One region of the Streptomyces sp. NPDC052773 genome, then DNA from elsewhere that is predicted to be linked to it. Evidence: riboswitches for the same ligand, from Rfam matches in the RefSeq annotation. Region 1 holds a riboswitch; each other region holds the start of a gene.
What was found. A riboswitch is a leader RNA that binds a small molecule or an ion and turns the genes downstream of it on or off. The one in region 1 is predicted to bind cobalamin.
Positions count from the first base shown of each region.

Region 1 (4,537 bases):
GCCCCACGCACGCCAGGGCGCAGACCACCTCCAGGGTCTCGCGCCGCTCGCGCGGGCCGAGCGCGACGGAGTCCCGCAGCAGGCCGTCGCACAGGGCGGTCTCCCAGGTCTCCAGCAGCCACAGCCGGAGCGTGCCGCGGTCCCGGCTGCGGGTGTCCAGCCGGTACGGGTCGTCGCGCGGGCGGTCCCGTTCGAGCAGGCCGTGCTGGTGGAGTTCGCGGGCGAGCTGGAGGTAGATCGGCGACTCGGTGACCTCGGCGGTCTCCACGATCCAGTCCACCCGGCGCTCGTCGGTGTCCGGCACCCGGGAGGCGACGAAGTGCAGGGCCTCCTCCTCGCTCAGCGGCTCCAGTTCCACGATGGCGGCGGGGGTGCTCTCCAGCGGGCTGTGCGGCCGGGAGGCGATGACGAGCGGCAGTCTCTCGTCGTGGGCGCGTTCGATGGCCCGGCGGATGATGTTGTCGCGGTTCTGCTGGGCGCTCTCGTCGAGCAGCGCCTCCTCCAGGCCGTCGGCGAGGACGACGACCTTGTCGTCGGCGAGCAGTTGCTGCCAGACCCGCTCGTTCTTGGTGCGGGCGAGGAGGCCGCGGGGCGCCTCCTCGGCGAAGCGCCGTTTGGCGAGCAGTTCGAAGTTCAGGGCGGTCCCGTCGTCGGCGTCGCGCAGCCGGATCGGCACCGGCACGGCCTGCTGCTGGGCCAGCAGTTCGGTGAGCCGGACCAGTACGGCGGTCTTGCCCGCGCCGACGCCGCCGACGAGCAGGTAGGGCCGCCGGGTCTCGCGCTGCCGCAGCCGCTCGGCGATGACCTGGGCGACCTCCTCGCGGCCCACGATCCGGTCGATGTCCGGTCCGGCGGTGAGCACCAGCCGGCGGGGGCAGGAGCGGGCGCGGGCGAGGTAGCGGCGTTTGGTCCAGCTGTACCACCAGAACAGGAAGAGCGCGGCGGCGACGGACGCGGTGAGGACGGGGCCGATGAAGCGGAGGAGGTCGTCGAGGCCGTTGGTGGTGCCGCCCAGGCGGTCGAGGGCGCTCTCCTCGCCGGTGACGAGGTTGTAGACGGCCTCCCCGCACCAGGCGACCACCAGCAGCGCGCCCAGCAGCCAGACGGCCCGGGTCACGTTGGTGTACGACAGCCACCTGCGCCATTTCCTGGGGCGTCCGCCGCCGCGCCGGGCCTCCAGACGGACCGTCAGGGCGTGCCAGCAGCCGAGCAGCCCGCGCCGGACCCGGCCCGCCGCGCGCCGCAGTTCCAGTGTCGCCATCGGCGCGTCACGCGGGCGCCGCGTGCCCGGCGGGCGCCGTACGACCCTCGTCACGGGACGGCCCTCGTCACGGGGCAGCCCTCGTCACGGGAGGCCCTGGTCGTGGATCGGCCCCGGTCACAGGACGGCCCACGTCATCGTGCGCTCCGTCATGGTCCAGCCCTCGTCATGGTCCAACCCCCGTCATGGTGCGCCCCCGTCACGGTCCGACCCCCGCCGTGCTCCGACCCTCGTCGTGCCCCCGTCATGGTGCGGTCTCCTCACGAGACCCCTGCTTCCATGGAATCACTCCGGTGGGGGCCCGCAACCCGGCTGTGGAAACCCCGGCGGGGCCCTGCGAGCCCTGTGGAAAACCCCGGGCCGCTGTCACACCCCTCGGGCACACTCGGCCCCATGGAGATCCTCATCCGCCCTGTCACGCCCGCCGAGTACGACACCGTCGGCGAGATCACCGCCCAGGCCTATCTCCGGGACGGTCTGCTCGACTTCGGGGAGAGCGACGCGTATCTGGAGGAGCTGAGAGACGTGGCGAAGCGGGCCGCCGCGGCGGAGGTGCTGGTCGCCGTGGCGGAGGAGCGCGTCGTCGGGGGCGTGACCTTCGTCCCGTCCGGTGGGCCCATGGCCGACGTCGCGGGCCCCGGCGAGGCCGAGATACGCATGCTGGCCGTCGCCCGGGAGGCCCGGCGCCGCGGCGCCGGCGAAGCCCTGGTGCGCGCCTGTGTCGACCGCGCCCGCGCCACCCCGGGCTGCGTCCGCGTCGTCCTGTCCTCCCAGCCCACCATGCACAGCGCCCACCGCGTCTACGAACGCCTGGGCTTCGTCCGCACCCCGGAGCGTGACTGGAACCCGCTCCCGGAACTGGACGACATCACTCTGCTCACCTACGAGTTGACGCTCTGAAACCGCTACGACACAACATCTGGGGGTGCCATCGCCGCCCGACACAACATGTATGCTCATGCTCGCTGTCGCCGCAGGGGAATCCGGTGTGAATCCGGAACTGTCCCGCAACGGTGTACCCATGCCCGTATATGCGGGTATGGGCGTCAGTCCGAGGACCTGCCGACAGTGCGCCCGACCATCCGGTCCGGGCGCCTGACGTCCGGGCCTCGTGGAATGGGCCGGTGGACGCGACGCCGCGTGCGCTCGTGAGCTGCCCCCTGCCCTCGCAGGCCCCGTGCCGAGCGAGGGAGAGCCCCCACGTGACCATCGCGCCCGCAGATCCGGCCTCAGCAGCGGTCCCGTCCCACGACGCAACGGTCCCGTCCCACGACGCGGCCGTCCCGTCCCACGACGACGGTCCCGGCGCCGCGCTGCTGCGGATCCTGACCGAACTGACCGCCGATCTCCCCGACGCCGACCCCGGCCGGGTCGCCGCCGCCGCGCTGCGCGGCCGGTCCGCCCGCGCGGACGAGACGGAGCTGCGCGAGCTGGCCACGGAGGCGGCCGCCGGCCTCATCTCCGAGGACCCCGCCTACAGCAGGCTGGCCGCCCGGCTGCTGGCGATCGGCATCACCGCCGAGGCCGCCTCGCAGGGTGTCACGTCGTTCACCGAGTCCGTCGCCGTCGGCCACCGCGAGGGCCTGATCGCGGACCGCACCGCCGCGTTCGTCCGGCTGCACGCCGAGCGCCTGGACGCCCTCGTCGACCGCGCCGCCGACGACCGCTTCGGCTACTTCGGCCTGCGCACCCTGCACAGCCGCTATCTGCTGCGCCACCCGATCACCCGCAAGGTGATCGAGACGCCCCAGCACTTCCTGCTGCGCGTCGCCGCCGGTCTCGCCGAGGACGACACCACCCGCTCCGTGGAGGAGGTCGCGGCGCTCTACGGGCTCATGAGCCGCCTCGACTACCTCCCCTCCTCCCCCACGCTGTTCAACTCCGGCACCCGGCACCCCCAGATGTCGTCCTGCTACCTCCTGGACTCCCCCAAGGACGAGCTGGACTCCATCTACGACCGCTACCACCAGGTCGCCCGCCTGTCGAAGCACGCCGGCGGCATCGGCCTGTCGTACAGCCGGATCCGCGCGCGCGGTTCGCTGATCCGCGGCACCAACGGCCACTCCAACGGCATCGTCCCGTTCCTGAAGACCCTCGACGCCTCGGTCGCCGCGGTGAACCAGGGCGGCCGGCGCAAGGGCGCGGCGGCGGTCTACCTGGAGACCTGGCACGCCGACATCGAGGAGTTCCTGGAGCTGCGCGACAACACGGGCGAGGACGCCCGCCGTACGCACAACCTGAACCTCGCGCACTGGGTCCCGGACGAGTTCATGCGCCGTGTGAACGCCGACGAGCAGTGGTCGCTGTTCTCGCCGTCCGACGTGCCGGAGCTGGTGGACCTGTACGGCGAGGAGTTCGACGCGGCGTACCGCGCGGCCGAGGCGAAGGGCCTCGCCAAGAAGACCATGCCCGCCCGCGATCTGTACGGCCGGATGATGCGCACCCTCGCGCAGACCGGAAACGGCTGGATGACGTTCAAGGACGCCGCCAACCGCACCGCCAACCAGACCGCGGAGCCGGGCCACGTCATCCACTCCTCCAATCTCTGCACGGAGATCCTGGAGGTCACCGACGACGGGGAGACGGCGGTCTGCAACCTGGGCTCCGTGAACCTGGGCGCCTTCGTGGACCCGGCCCGTCAGGACATCGACTGGGAGCGGCTGGACGCCACCGTCCGCACGGCCGTCACGTTCCTCGACCGCGTCGTGGACATCAACTTCTACCCGACCGAGCAGGCGGGCCGCTCCAACGCCAAGTGGCGCCCGGTGGGCCTCGGCGCCATGGGTCTGCAGGACGTCTTCTTCAAGCTGCGGCTGCCGTTCGACTCGGCCGAGGCGAAGGCGCTGTCCACGCGGATCGCCGAGCGGATCATGCTGGCCGCGTACGAGGCCTCCGCCGACCTCGCCGAGCGCAACGGCCCGCTGCCCGCCTGGGAGAAGACCCGTACCGCCCGCGGGGTCCTGCACCCCGACCACTACGACGTGGAGCCGACCTGGCCGGAGCGCTGGTCGGCGCTGCGCGAGCGGATCGCGGAGGTCGGCCTGCGCAACAGCCTGCTGCTGGCCATCGCGCCGACCGCCACCATCGCCTCGATCGCGGGCGTCTACGAGTGCATCGAGCCGCAGGTGTCCAACCTGTTCAAGCGCGAGACGCTGTCCGGTGAGTTCCTCCAGGTGAACTCCTACCTGGTCGCCGATCTGAAGAAGCTCGGCGTGTGGGACGCCCGCACCCGTGAGGCGCTGCGCGACGCGAACGGCTCGGTGCAGGGCTTCGCGT
Region 1 is NZ_JBITZX010000005.1:195,899-200,435, forward strand. It holds gene ACIG0D_RS13685 (NACHT domain-containing protein) at 1-1,261, opposite strand, end outside; gene ACIG0D_RS13690 (GNAT family N-acetyltransferase) at 1,655-2,161, shown strand; cobalamin riboswitch at 2,207-2,343, shown strand; gene ACIG0D_RS13695 (ribonucleoside-diphosphate reductase subunit alpha) at 2,464-4,537, shown strand, end outside.

Region 2 (4,537 bases), on a different contig from region 1:
ACGCTGGTCTGCGTCACGCACGGGCGCGGCATGTTCCGCATCGACTTGTCGGACGTGGCGTGACTGCCGGCTGTCGTCTCAGCAGCCGTCTCAGCTGTCGTCTCAGCTTTCGGCGGTGGTGCCCGTGGTGGCGAACGCGGCCAGGTCCTCCGCCGTGCGCGGGCCGTCCGCCGGGTCGGGCAGCAGGCCCCGCGCGTGCAGCAGCCGGGCCGCCGCGACACCCCACGGCAGTCGCAGACCCGCCTGCTCCAGCAGGTCCGCGCGGGCGAGGAGTTCGGGTGCCGGACCGGTCCGCACGCCCGCCGGGGTGAGCAGGGCCGCGTCGTCGGCCCAGCGCAGCGCCAGGTCCACGTCGTGGGTGGCCATCACCACCGTGGTACCGCTCGCCCGCAGCCCGTCGAGGGTGGCCAGCAGCCGCTCCTGGCCGTCCGGGTCGAGCCCGGCGGTCGGCTCGTCGAGGATCAGCACCCGGGGCCGCATCGCGACCGCGCCCGCGATCGCGGTCCGCTTGCGCTGCCCGTACGACAGCAGATGGGTGGGCCGGTCGGCCAGCGCGGCGATGTCCAGCGCGGCCAGCGCCTCCGCGACCCGCGCCCGCACCTCCGGGTCGGGCAGGCCCAGGTTGAGCGGCCCGAACGACACGTCCTGCGCGACGGACGCCGCGAACAGCTGGTCGTCCGGGTCCTGCACCACCAGCTGGACGGTCGTCCGCAGCCGGGTCAGCCCCTTGCGGTCGTAGCGCACCGGCGTGCCCTCGACCGCCAACTCGCCCTCGCGCGGGCGCAGCCCTCCGCTGAGCAGCCGCATCAGCGTCGTCTTGCCGCTGCCGTTGCGGCCCAGCAGCGCCAGCGCGCGCCCCGCGCGCACCTCGAAGTCCAGCGCGCTGAGCACGGCGGGGCCGTCCTCGTACGCGAACGAAGCGCCCCGCAGGGCGACCAGGACGGCGGCCTCGCTCATGTCAGCGTGCCCTTCCCGTACGCATCCAGTACGAACGTGAGCGCGACCAGCGCCGCCAGCAGGGCGCAGCTCGCGGCGGTGAAACGGACGGAGATCCGGGCCTCGGGGACCAGGACCCGCAGGGTGCCGTCGTAGCCGCGCCCGGCGAGCCCGGCCTGGAGCCGCGTGGCCCGGTCGAAGGCGCGGACGAACGCGGTGGCGCCCAGCCCGCCCAGCGAACGCCAGGTCGCGGCCCGCGTGGTGTGCCCCAGCCGGGCGGCCTGCGCGTCCCGGATCAGCCGCACCGAGTCCAGCAGCAGAAAGCTCATCCGGTACGTCACCAGCGCGACGTCGACGACCGGCGCGGGCACTCCGGCCCGCACCAGCCGGGGCAGCAGATCGGACATCGGCGTGGTGAAGGCGAACAGCAGCACCCCGAGGGAGGCGGCCGAGGTGCGCAGCAGCAGCTCCCCGGCCCGCACCGCGCCACCGGGGGCGAGCGCGACGAACCCCCCGGGCCCGCCGACCTGGACCAGCAGCGTCGCCGCGCCGGTCACACAGAACCCGAGCGGCACCCGGTACGCCCGCCACAGCCGCCGCCCGGGCACCCCGGCCGGGCCGAGCAGCACGACCAGCGCGGCGAGCAGCACCAGCGCCGCACCCGGCCACGGCGGCAGCGAGATCGCGAGCACCGTCAGACCGAGGCCGAGCACGGCCTTGTCCACGGGGTGACGGCGGCGCCAGCGGCTGCCGTGCGCCGCCGCGTCGATCGGCAGCACGCGCGCTCAGGCCCCGGACTCGCGCTCGGCACCCGCGGCGGCGTCCTGCGGCACCCCGGTGTCCTGCGGCACCCCCGCGTCCTGCGGCACCCCGGCGTCCCGTCGGGCCAGGGCGCGCTGCTCGCCCTGGCGCCGCCCGCGCCGCAGCCCGAAGTAGTACGCGAGGACACCCGCGCCGATCGCCGCCTGCACGGCGAACAGCGCCGACTCGATCTCCCCGGACGGCGGCTCGTACAGCGGCGAGAACCACGGCTCGTAGTCCGGGTCGATCTCGGTGATCGCCGTCTCCGCCTGGGCGTCGGCGCCCGTGAACGGCTCCTTCTCGTCGTCGCCGAGGCCGAGTGCCAGCGGCAGCACGGCGAGCGCGACGACGACGAGCAGCAGCAGAACGTTGATCCTCGTGTTCCTGCTCATCCCGCCACCGCCTCGGTCCCAGCCGGCTTCTCCGCGGCCCGCTTGCCCGCCACCAGCACGCCCAGCCGGGTCAGTTCACCCTTGCTGGACTGCACCAGCAGCCGCATGACCAGCACCGTCAGCAGCCCCTCGCTCACCGCGAGCGGGATCTGCGTGACGGCGAAGATGGCACCGAACTTGCCGAGCGCGCCCAGGAAACCGCTGCCCGGGTCGGGGAAGGCGAGCGCCAGCTGGACGCTGGTGACGCAGTAGGTGGACAGGTCGGCGACGAACGCGCCGAAGAACACGGCGACCATCAGCGGCACGTCACAGCGCCGCAGCAGGCGGTAGACGGCGTATCCGGCCCACGGTCCGGCGATCGCCATCGAGAAGACGTTCGCGCCGAGCGTGGTCAGCCCGCCGTGCGCGAGCAGCAGCGCCTGGAAGAGCAGGGTGATCGTGCCGAGCACCGCCATCGCGGGCGGGCGGAACAGGATCGCGCCCAGACCGGTGCCGGTGGGGTGCGAGCAGCTGCCGGTGACCGAGGGCAGTTTGAGGGCGGACAGGACGAACGTGAAGGCGCCCGAGGCGCCGAGCAGCAGCGTGCTCTCGGGATGCTCACGCACCTCACGGGTCAGGGAACGGACGCCGTGGACGACGAAGGGCGCGGACGCGACGCCCCAGGCGACCGCGTGCGCCGGAGGCAGGAAACCCTCGGCTATGTGCATGGCTCGAACAGACCCTCTCCAGCACCTCGTGGATGGTTGACGCGCCTTGGCCGGTCTCCTGGCTGACGGGTACCACCGCCCGAACTCCGCCTTCCCGGGTCCCGGAGGACCCAGTGGCTGCCCGCGAGGGCCGGAGCCGGACTTCCCGATCACAGTGGCGAGGGCCGCACCGGCATCACACCGGATTTCCCGTTCACCAAGGCGTGGTGACAGTAATGCCAGGCTCGGGGTGGTGACAAGCGCACCCCAGGGGCGCCCGGCGGCACCCTCCGCCCACCGGCGCACGCCCCTGGCGGCCCCGAGGCCCGCCCCGCCCGGCCACAGCACGCCCGCCGCCGCTCACCGCGGCGGCGCCGGTGACCACCGCACCACGACCAGCGTGCTCAACACCACACGGCTGTCTCCCCCGAGGCAGGGGGCGCCGGCCTTCGGGCGGCCGTCAGCCGCGCGGAGGGTACTGCTTGGGCAGCCGCATGCCCCGCTCGGCCATCAGCGCCCGCACCCGGTCCGGACGGTTCGTGATGACGCCGTCCACACCCAGGTCCATCAGCGCGGCCACCGTCGCCGGGTCGTCACAGGTCCACGGGATCACCCTCAGCCCGCGCGCGTGGGCGTCGGCGATCATCGCGCGGTCCGGGTAGAAGCGGAAGCCCGGGTCGCCGATCTTCCCGTTCTGCGGGAAGCCGTAGTTCGGAGACAGGGCCCGCAGGCCGGGGACGGTGGCGGCGGCCCTCACGAAGTCGCCGCCGTAGTCGTCGGCGTCGATCCCGCCCAGCCACGGGGAGGCGCCCTCCTTGCCGACCTGGAGGAAGTCGTGGTTGGTGAGGGCGACCAGCGGCCAGTCGGGCGCGAGCCGGTGCATCACCTTCAGCGCGCCCCAGTCGAACGACTGGATCGTGACCTGCTCCTCGATGCCCGAGGCGCGGATCTCCTCGTACACCCTCCGCACGAACAGCTCCCGCGGCGCGGTCTGTTCCGGCGCGCCCGCCTCGACCTTCGTCTCCACGTTGAGCGTGACCTGCCGCGCCTTGGACCGCTTCACCAGGTCCAGAACGTCCCGCAGCTCGATCATCCGGGCGCCCGGGACGCGCTCCTGCTCGGGATGGCCCGGCAGCTGCCGATAGCCGCAGTCCATCGTCTTGATCTGCGCGAGCGTCAGGTCCTTGACGTACTTGCCGACGTACGGGAACTGCGGGTCGCCGGGCACGACCGGGGCGGTGTCCCGGCACTTCTGGGCGCTGACCTGCCGGTCGTGGGTGACGACGACCCTGCGGTCCCGGGTGACCTGGGTGTCCAGCTCCAGCGTCGACACCCCGAGGCGCAACGCCTTCGCGAACCCCTCCAGGGTGCTCTCGGTGGTCATCCCGAGGCCGCCGCGGTGGGCCTGGAGGTCGAAGTGGGTCTTCGGGGGCGGAACGCCGGGGCCGGTGGTCGCGTGAGCGGGTACGACGGCGGGGGCGAGGGTAATCAGGGCGGGGGCGAGGGTCAGCGCGGCGAGGAAGCGCCTGGTGGAATGTCTGGCGGACATCGAGACCTCACTCGTTCGTCGGAGGGGGCGCCTCTTGGACGCTAGTTCGACCTCGGGCGGGCCAGAAGAGCGGGGGAGTGAGGGGGACGTGAACGCTCGGGGAATCCGAACCGGTCACTCCCGCGCCGCCCATATCCCCCGTACATGCCCCAGATGCCGCGTCATCACCTCGC
Region 2 is NZ_JBITZX010000002.1:255,154-259,690, reverse strand. It holds gene ACIG0D_RS06250 (WD40/YVTN/BNR-like repeat-containing protein) at 1-63, shown strand, start outside; gene ACIG0D_RS06245 (energy-coupling factor ABC transporter ATP-binding protein) at 103-957, opposite strand; gene cbiQ (cobalt ECF transporter T component CbiQ) at 954-1,715, opposite strand; gene ACIG0D_RS06235 (energy-coupling factor ABC transporter substrate-binding protein) at 1,722-2,129, opposite strand; gene ACIG0D_RS06230 (energy-coupling factor ABC transporter permease) at 2,126-2,836, opposite strand; cobalamin riboswitch at 2,867-3,052, opposite strand; gene ACIG0D_RS06225 (glycerophosphodiester phosphodiesterase family protein) at 3,276-4,364, opposite strand; gene ACIG0D_RS06220 (GntR family transcriptional regulator) at 4,479-4,537, opposite strand, start outside.
Region 2: it holds a riboswitch for cobalamin, as region 1 does, so the genes downstream of both, ACIG0D_RS06230 (energy-coupling factor ABC transporter permease) here and ACIG0D_RS13695 (ribonucleoside-diphosphate reductase subunit alpha) in region 1, are expected to answer to the same signal.

Region 3 (4,537 bases), on a different contig from region 1:
GGGCTTCGGCGCCGTCCACGGCGACGTCCTCGTCACCAAGGTGCTGATCCCGGCGATCGCCGCCCCGCTGGTGGCGGGCGTCGCCGCGATGATCGCGACCCGGCTGACCTACACCCTCGGCAAGAAGGCCGACGGCAAGGCCGCCGCCAAGGGCTACCGCGCCGGGCAGATCGCCTCCGCGGGCCTGGTCTCCCTCGCCCACGGCACCAACGACGCCCAGAAGACCATGGGCATCATCACCCTCGCCCTGGTCGCCGGCGGCACCCTCGCCCCCGACTCCGACCCGCCCATGTGGGTCATCCTCTCCGCGGGCATCGCCATCGCCCTCGGCACCTACCTCGGCGGCTGGCGCATCATCCGCACCATGGGCAAGGGCCTCACCGACCTCCAGCCGCAGCAGGGCTTCGCCGCGCAGACCAGCGCCGCGACGGTCATCCTGGCCTCCTCCCACCTCGGCTTCTCCCTCTCCACCACGCACTCGTGCTCCGGTGCGGTGATGGGCGCGGGCCTGGGCCGCAAGGGCGGCGTGGTCCGCTGGTCCACCGCGACCCGCATGTTCGTCGCCTGGGGCCTGACCCTCCCGGCCGCCGCGCTGGTCGGCGCGCTCGCCGAGTTGGTGACCGGCTTCGGCGACTGGGGTACGGCACTCGTCGCGGTCTTCCTGGTGGCCTCCAGCTTCGCCATCTGGAAGATCTCCCGGCGTCAGGTCGTCGACCACACCAACGTCAACGACGTCGACGAAGCGGAGTCGCCCGGCGTGGTCACCACCGCCATGGCCGCCGTGACCCCGCCGCCCACCGCGGCCGCGGCCGAGGAGCTGGCCGCCACCATCCCGGCCCCCGCCGGGGCCGTCGACCCGGACCCGAAGCCCACCCAGGCCGCGGTCTGAGCCCCGCGCACCCAGGTACGTAAGGAATCAGCAGCATGAAGATCGACTGGGCGGCCCTCGGTTCCGTCTTCGGCGTGAGCCTCGTGGTCACCGTGGCCCTCGTGGCCCTCTTCACCCTCGGCATCACCGGCCTCTCCCGCCGCGAGCGCGCGGCGGAGCGGGGCGGTACGGCGGCCCTCGCGGTCACCGGCGCGTACGCGTGCTTCGCGGCGTGCGCGGCGGCGGTGGCGTACGGGATCTACCTGATCGTGGCCTGAGCGGCCTCGGTCCGACATCTCGGTCCGGCATCTCGGTCCGGCATACGGCGCGCACCGGGCGGTGCGGGGACGACGTTCCCCGCACCGCCCGTCGGCGTTTCCGGTCCCTGCGGGCCGAGGAGTTCCGGGCGGGCCAGGGGCGGGGCGAGTCCGTGACCGCTCCGGCGTCGGCCAGGATGCGCAGCTCCCCCGGGGTGCAGGGGGTCCAGCGGCGGCACAGGGTGCGGTGCCAGGTCTCCGGCTCCAGGGGGATGGTCAGCCGGGAGTTGGCCTGGTGGACGGTGAGACGGTCGGCCGTGAGCCGCAGGTCCACCTCGTGACGCTTCGTACGTCGTATTGGAGACAGCTCCCGCCTCCCCCGCAACCGCCTTCACGGAAGGCCACCCGCACGGGGAGGAGCGCGGGGCGCGGACGGGCCATGTGGGGTTCTGCACACTCCCCCCTCGCAGGTCAACGGCAAGTTGACGGCTGTTCCGGCCCCGTGGTGGACTGCCGGAGCCATGTACGGCGGCAGGAGAGGAAGCCCGGTGTGAATCCGGCGCGGTCCCGCCACTGTGACCGGGGAGGAAAGCCCCGGGAGCCAGGAACTCTCACCGCCGGTCTCGTCGAACCAGGGCGCGGACACCCTGAGTGAGGACATAACGCGATGCTCGGCTGCCGATCGAGGAACACCAGAAGGCTCCTGCCCGTCCCCACGGCCGGCTGAGCCCCATGCGTGCCGATCGCGTCTTCGCGTACGGCGCCGCCGCCGGTCTTCTCGGTGATCTGCTCCTCGGCGATCCGCGCCGCGGGCATCCGGTCGCCGCGTTCGGCCGGGCCGCGGGCGCCGTCGAGCGTGTCCTGTACCGGGACGACCGGGGCCGGGGCGCCCTGCACACCGCGGTGTGCGCCGGTGGCGCTCTCGCCGTCGGGGCTCTGGCCGCGAGGGTCGTACGCTCCTCCCCCGCCGCCTCCGTCGCGCTGACCTCCGTCGCCACCTGGGCCGTCGTCGGCGGGACTTCGCTCGCGCGCGAGGCCGGCGTCGTCGGGCGGGCGCTGGAGGCGGGTGACGTGGAGGCCGCCCGGGAGCGGCTGCCGCATCTGTGCGGGCGGGACCCGCAGGCGCTGGACGCCGACGGGATCGCCCGGGCGGTCGTCGAGTCGGTCGCCGAGAACACCTCCGACGCCGTCGTGGGCGCGCTGGTGTGGGGGGCCGTGGCGGGTGTGCCCGGGCTGCTGGGGTTCCGGGCCGTCAACACCCTGGACGCCATGGTGGGTCACAAGTCGCCCCGCTACCGGCGTTACGGCTGGGCCTCCGCCCGCCTCGACGACGTCGCCGGGTGGCCGGGGGCGCGGCTGACCGCCGTACTCGCCGCGCTGTCGGGTGACGATCCGCGCGGTGCCGTGCGCGCCTGGCGGGCCGACGCCCACCGGCACCCGAGCCCCAACGCCGGGCCCGTGGAGGCCTCGTTCGCGGGGGCGCTCGGGGTGCGGCTGGGCGGCACGTTGTCGTACGGGGGGCGCGTGGAGCACCGGCCCGTGCTGAACGGACAGGGGCGCGCCGTCCAGGTCACCGACATCCGGCGGGCCGTACGGCTCTCCCGGCGGGTGAGCTGGCTGGCGCTCGGCGTGTGCGCGGGCGCACGCCTCATCGGGAAGGGGCGTAAGCGATGAACGGGGGTCTCCTCGTCGCCGGCACCACCTCCGACGCCGGCAAGAGCGTCGTCACCGCCGGGATCTGCCGGTGGCTGGTGCGGCAGGGGGTGAAGGTCGCGCCGTTCAAGGCGCAGAACATGTCCCTCAACTCCTTCGTCACGCGCGAGGGTGCCGAGATCGGGCGGGCGCAGGCCATGCAGGCGCAGGCCTGCCGGGTCGAGCCCACGGCGCTGATGAACCCCGTGCTGCTCAAGCCCGGTGGCGAGCAGAGCAGCCAGGTGGTGCTGCTGGGCAAGCCGGTGGGCGAGCTGAGCGCGCGCGGGTATCACGGCGGGCGGCAGCAGAAGCTGCTCGGCACGGTGCTGGACTGTCTCGCCGAACTGCGGGGCACGTATGACGCGGTGATCTGTGAGGGGGCCGGTTCGCCCGCCGAGATCAATCTGCGGCGGACCGACATCGTGAACATGGGCATCGCGCGGGGTGCCGGGCTGCCCGTGCTCGTCGTCGGCGACATCGACCGGGGCGGTGTCTTCGCCTCGTTCTTCGGGACGGTCGCCCTGCTGTCGCGCGAGGACCAGGAGCTGGTCGCCGGGTTCCTCGTCAACAAGTTCCGCGGGGACGTCTCCCTGCTGGAGCCCGGCCTGGACATGCTCCGCGACCTGACCGGGCGGCGGACGTACGGCGTGCTGCCGTTCCGGCACGGCCTCGGCATCGACGAGGAGGACGGGATGGGGGTGCCCCCGCGCGAGCGAAGCCGAGCGTGGGGGAGCGTGTCGCTGCGCGGCACCGTGCGCGAGTCGAACACCGCGCCGCCGGTCGGCGAGGACGTGCTGCGGGTCGCCGTGTGCGCGATCCCGCTGATGTCCAACTTCACCGACGTGGACGCGCTGGCCGCCGAACCCGGTGTCGTGGTCCGGTTCGTGGACCGGCCCGAGGAACTGGCGGACGCCGACCTCGTGATCGTGCCGGGCACGCGCGGCACCGTGCGCGCCCTGGAGTGGCTGCGGGAGCGCGGGCTGGCGGACGCGCTGCTGCGCAGAGCGGCCGAGCACCGGCCCGTCCTCGGCATCTGCGGCGGCTTCCAGGTGCTCGGCGAGCACATCGAGGACGACGTCGAGAGCCGCCGCGGCCACGTCGACGGGCTCGGGATCCTGCCCGTGCGGGTGCGGTTCGCCCGCGAGAAGACCCTCACCCGGCCCGAGGGTGAAGCCCTCGGCGAGCGCGTGGCGGGCTACGAGATCCACCACGGCGTCGCCGAAATCCTCGGCGGAGAGCCCTTCCTGGACGGCTGCCGGGTCGGCCAGACCTGGGGCACCCACTGGCACGGCTCCCTGGAGTCGGACGGCTTCCGCCGCGCCTTCCTGCGCGAGGTGGCCGCCGCCGCGGGCCGCCGCTTCGTGCCGGCCCCCGACACCTCCTTCGCCGCGCTGCGCGAGGAACAGCTCGACCGGCTCGGCGACCTGATCGAACAGCACGCGGACACGGACGCGCTGTGGCGGCTCATCGAGTCCGGTGCGCCGCAAGGACTGCCCTTCATTCCCCCGGGAGCGCCCGCATGACCACTGGCACTGGCACTGTGTTGTTGTTGTCGACCGCCGACACCGATCTGCTGGCGGCCCGTGCCTCCGGCGCGCCCTACCGGATCGGCAACCCGGCGCGCGTCGACGTCGCCGAGGACCTTCCGGCGCTGCTCGACGGCTCCGACATCGCCGTCGTACGGCTGCTCGGCGGCAAGCGCGCCTGGGAGGACGGGCTC
Region 3 is NZ_JBITZX010000025.1:15,474-20,010, reverse strand. It holds gene ACIG0D_RS34300 (anion permease) at 1-889, shown strand, start outside; gene ACIG0D_RS34295 (hypothetical protein) at 925-1,146, shown strand; cobalamin riboswitch at 1,614-1,757, shown strand; gene ACIG0D_RS34290 (cobalamin biosynthesis protein) at 1,858-2,799, shown strand; gene ACIG0D_RS34285 (cobyric acid synthase) at 2,796-4,340, shown strand; gene cobN (cobaltochelatase subunit CobN) at 4,337-4,537, shown strand, end outside.
Region 3: it holds a riboswitch for cobalamin, as region 1 does, so the genes downstream of both, ACIG0D_RS34290 (cobalamin biosynthesis protein) here and ACIG0D_RS13695 (ribonucleoside-diphosphate reductase subunit alpha) in region 1, are expected to answer to the same signal.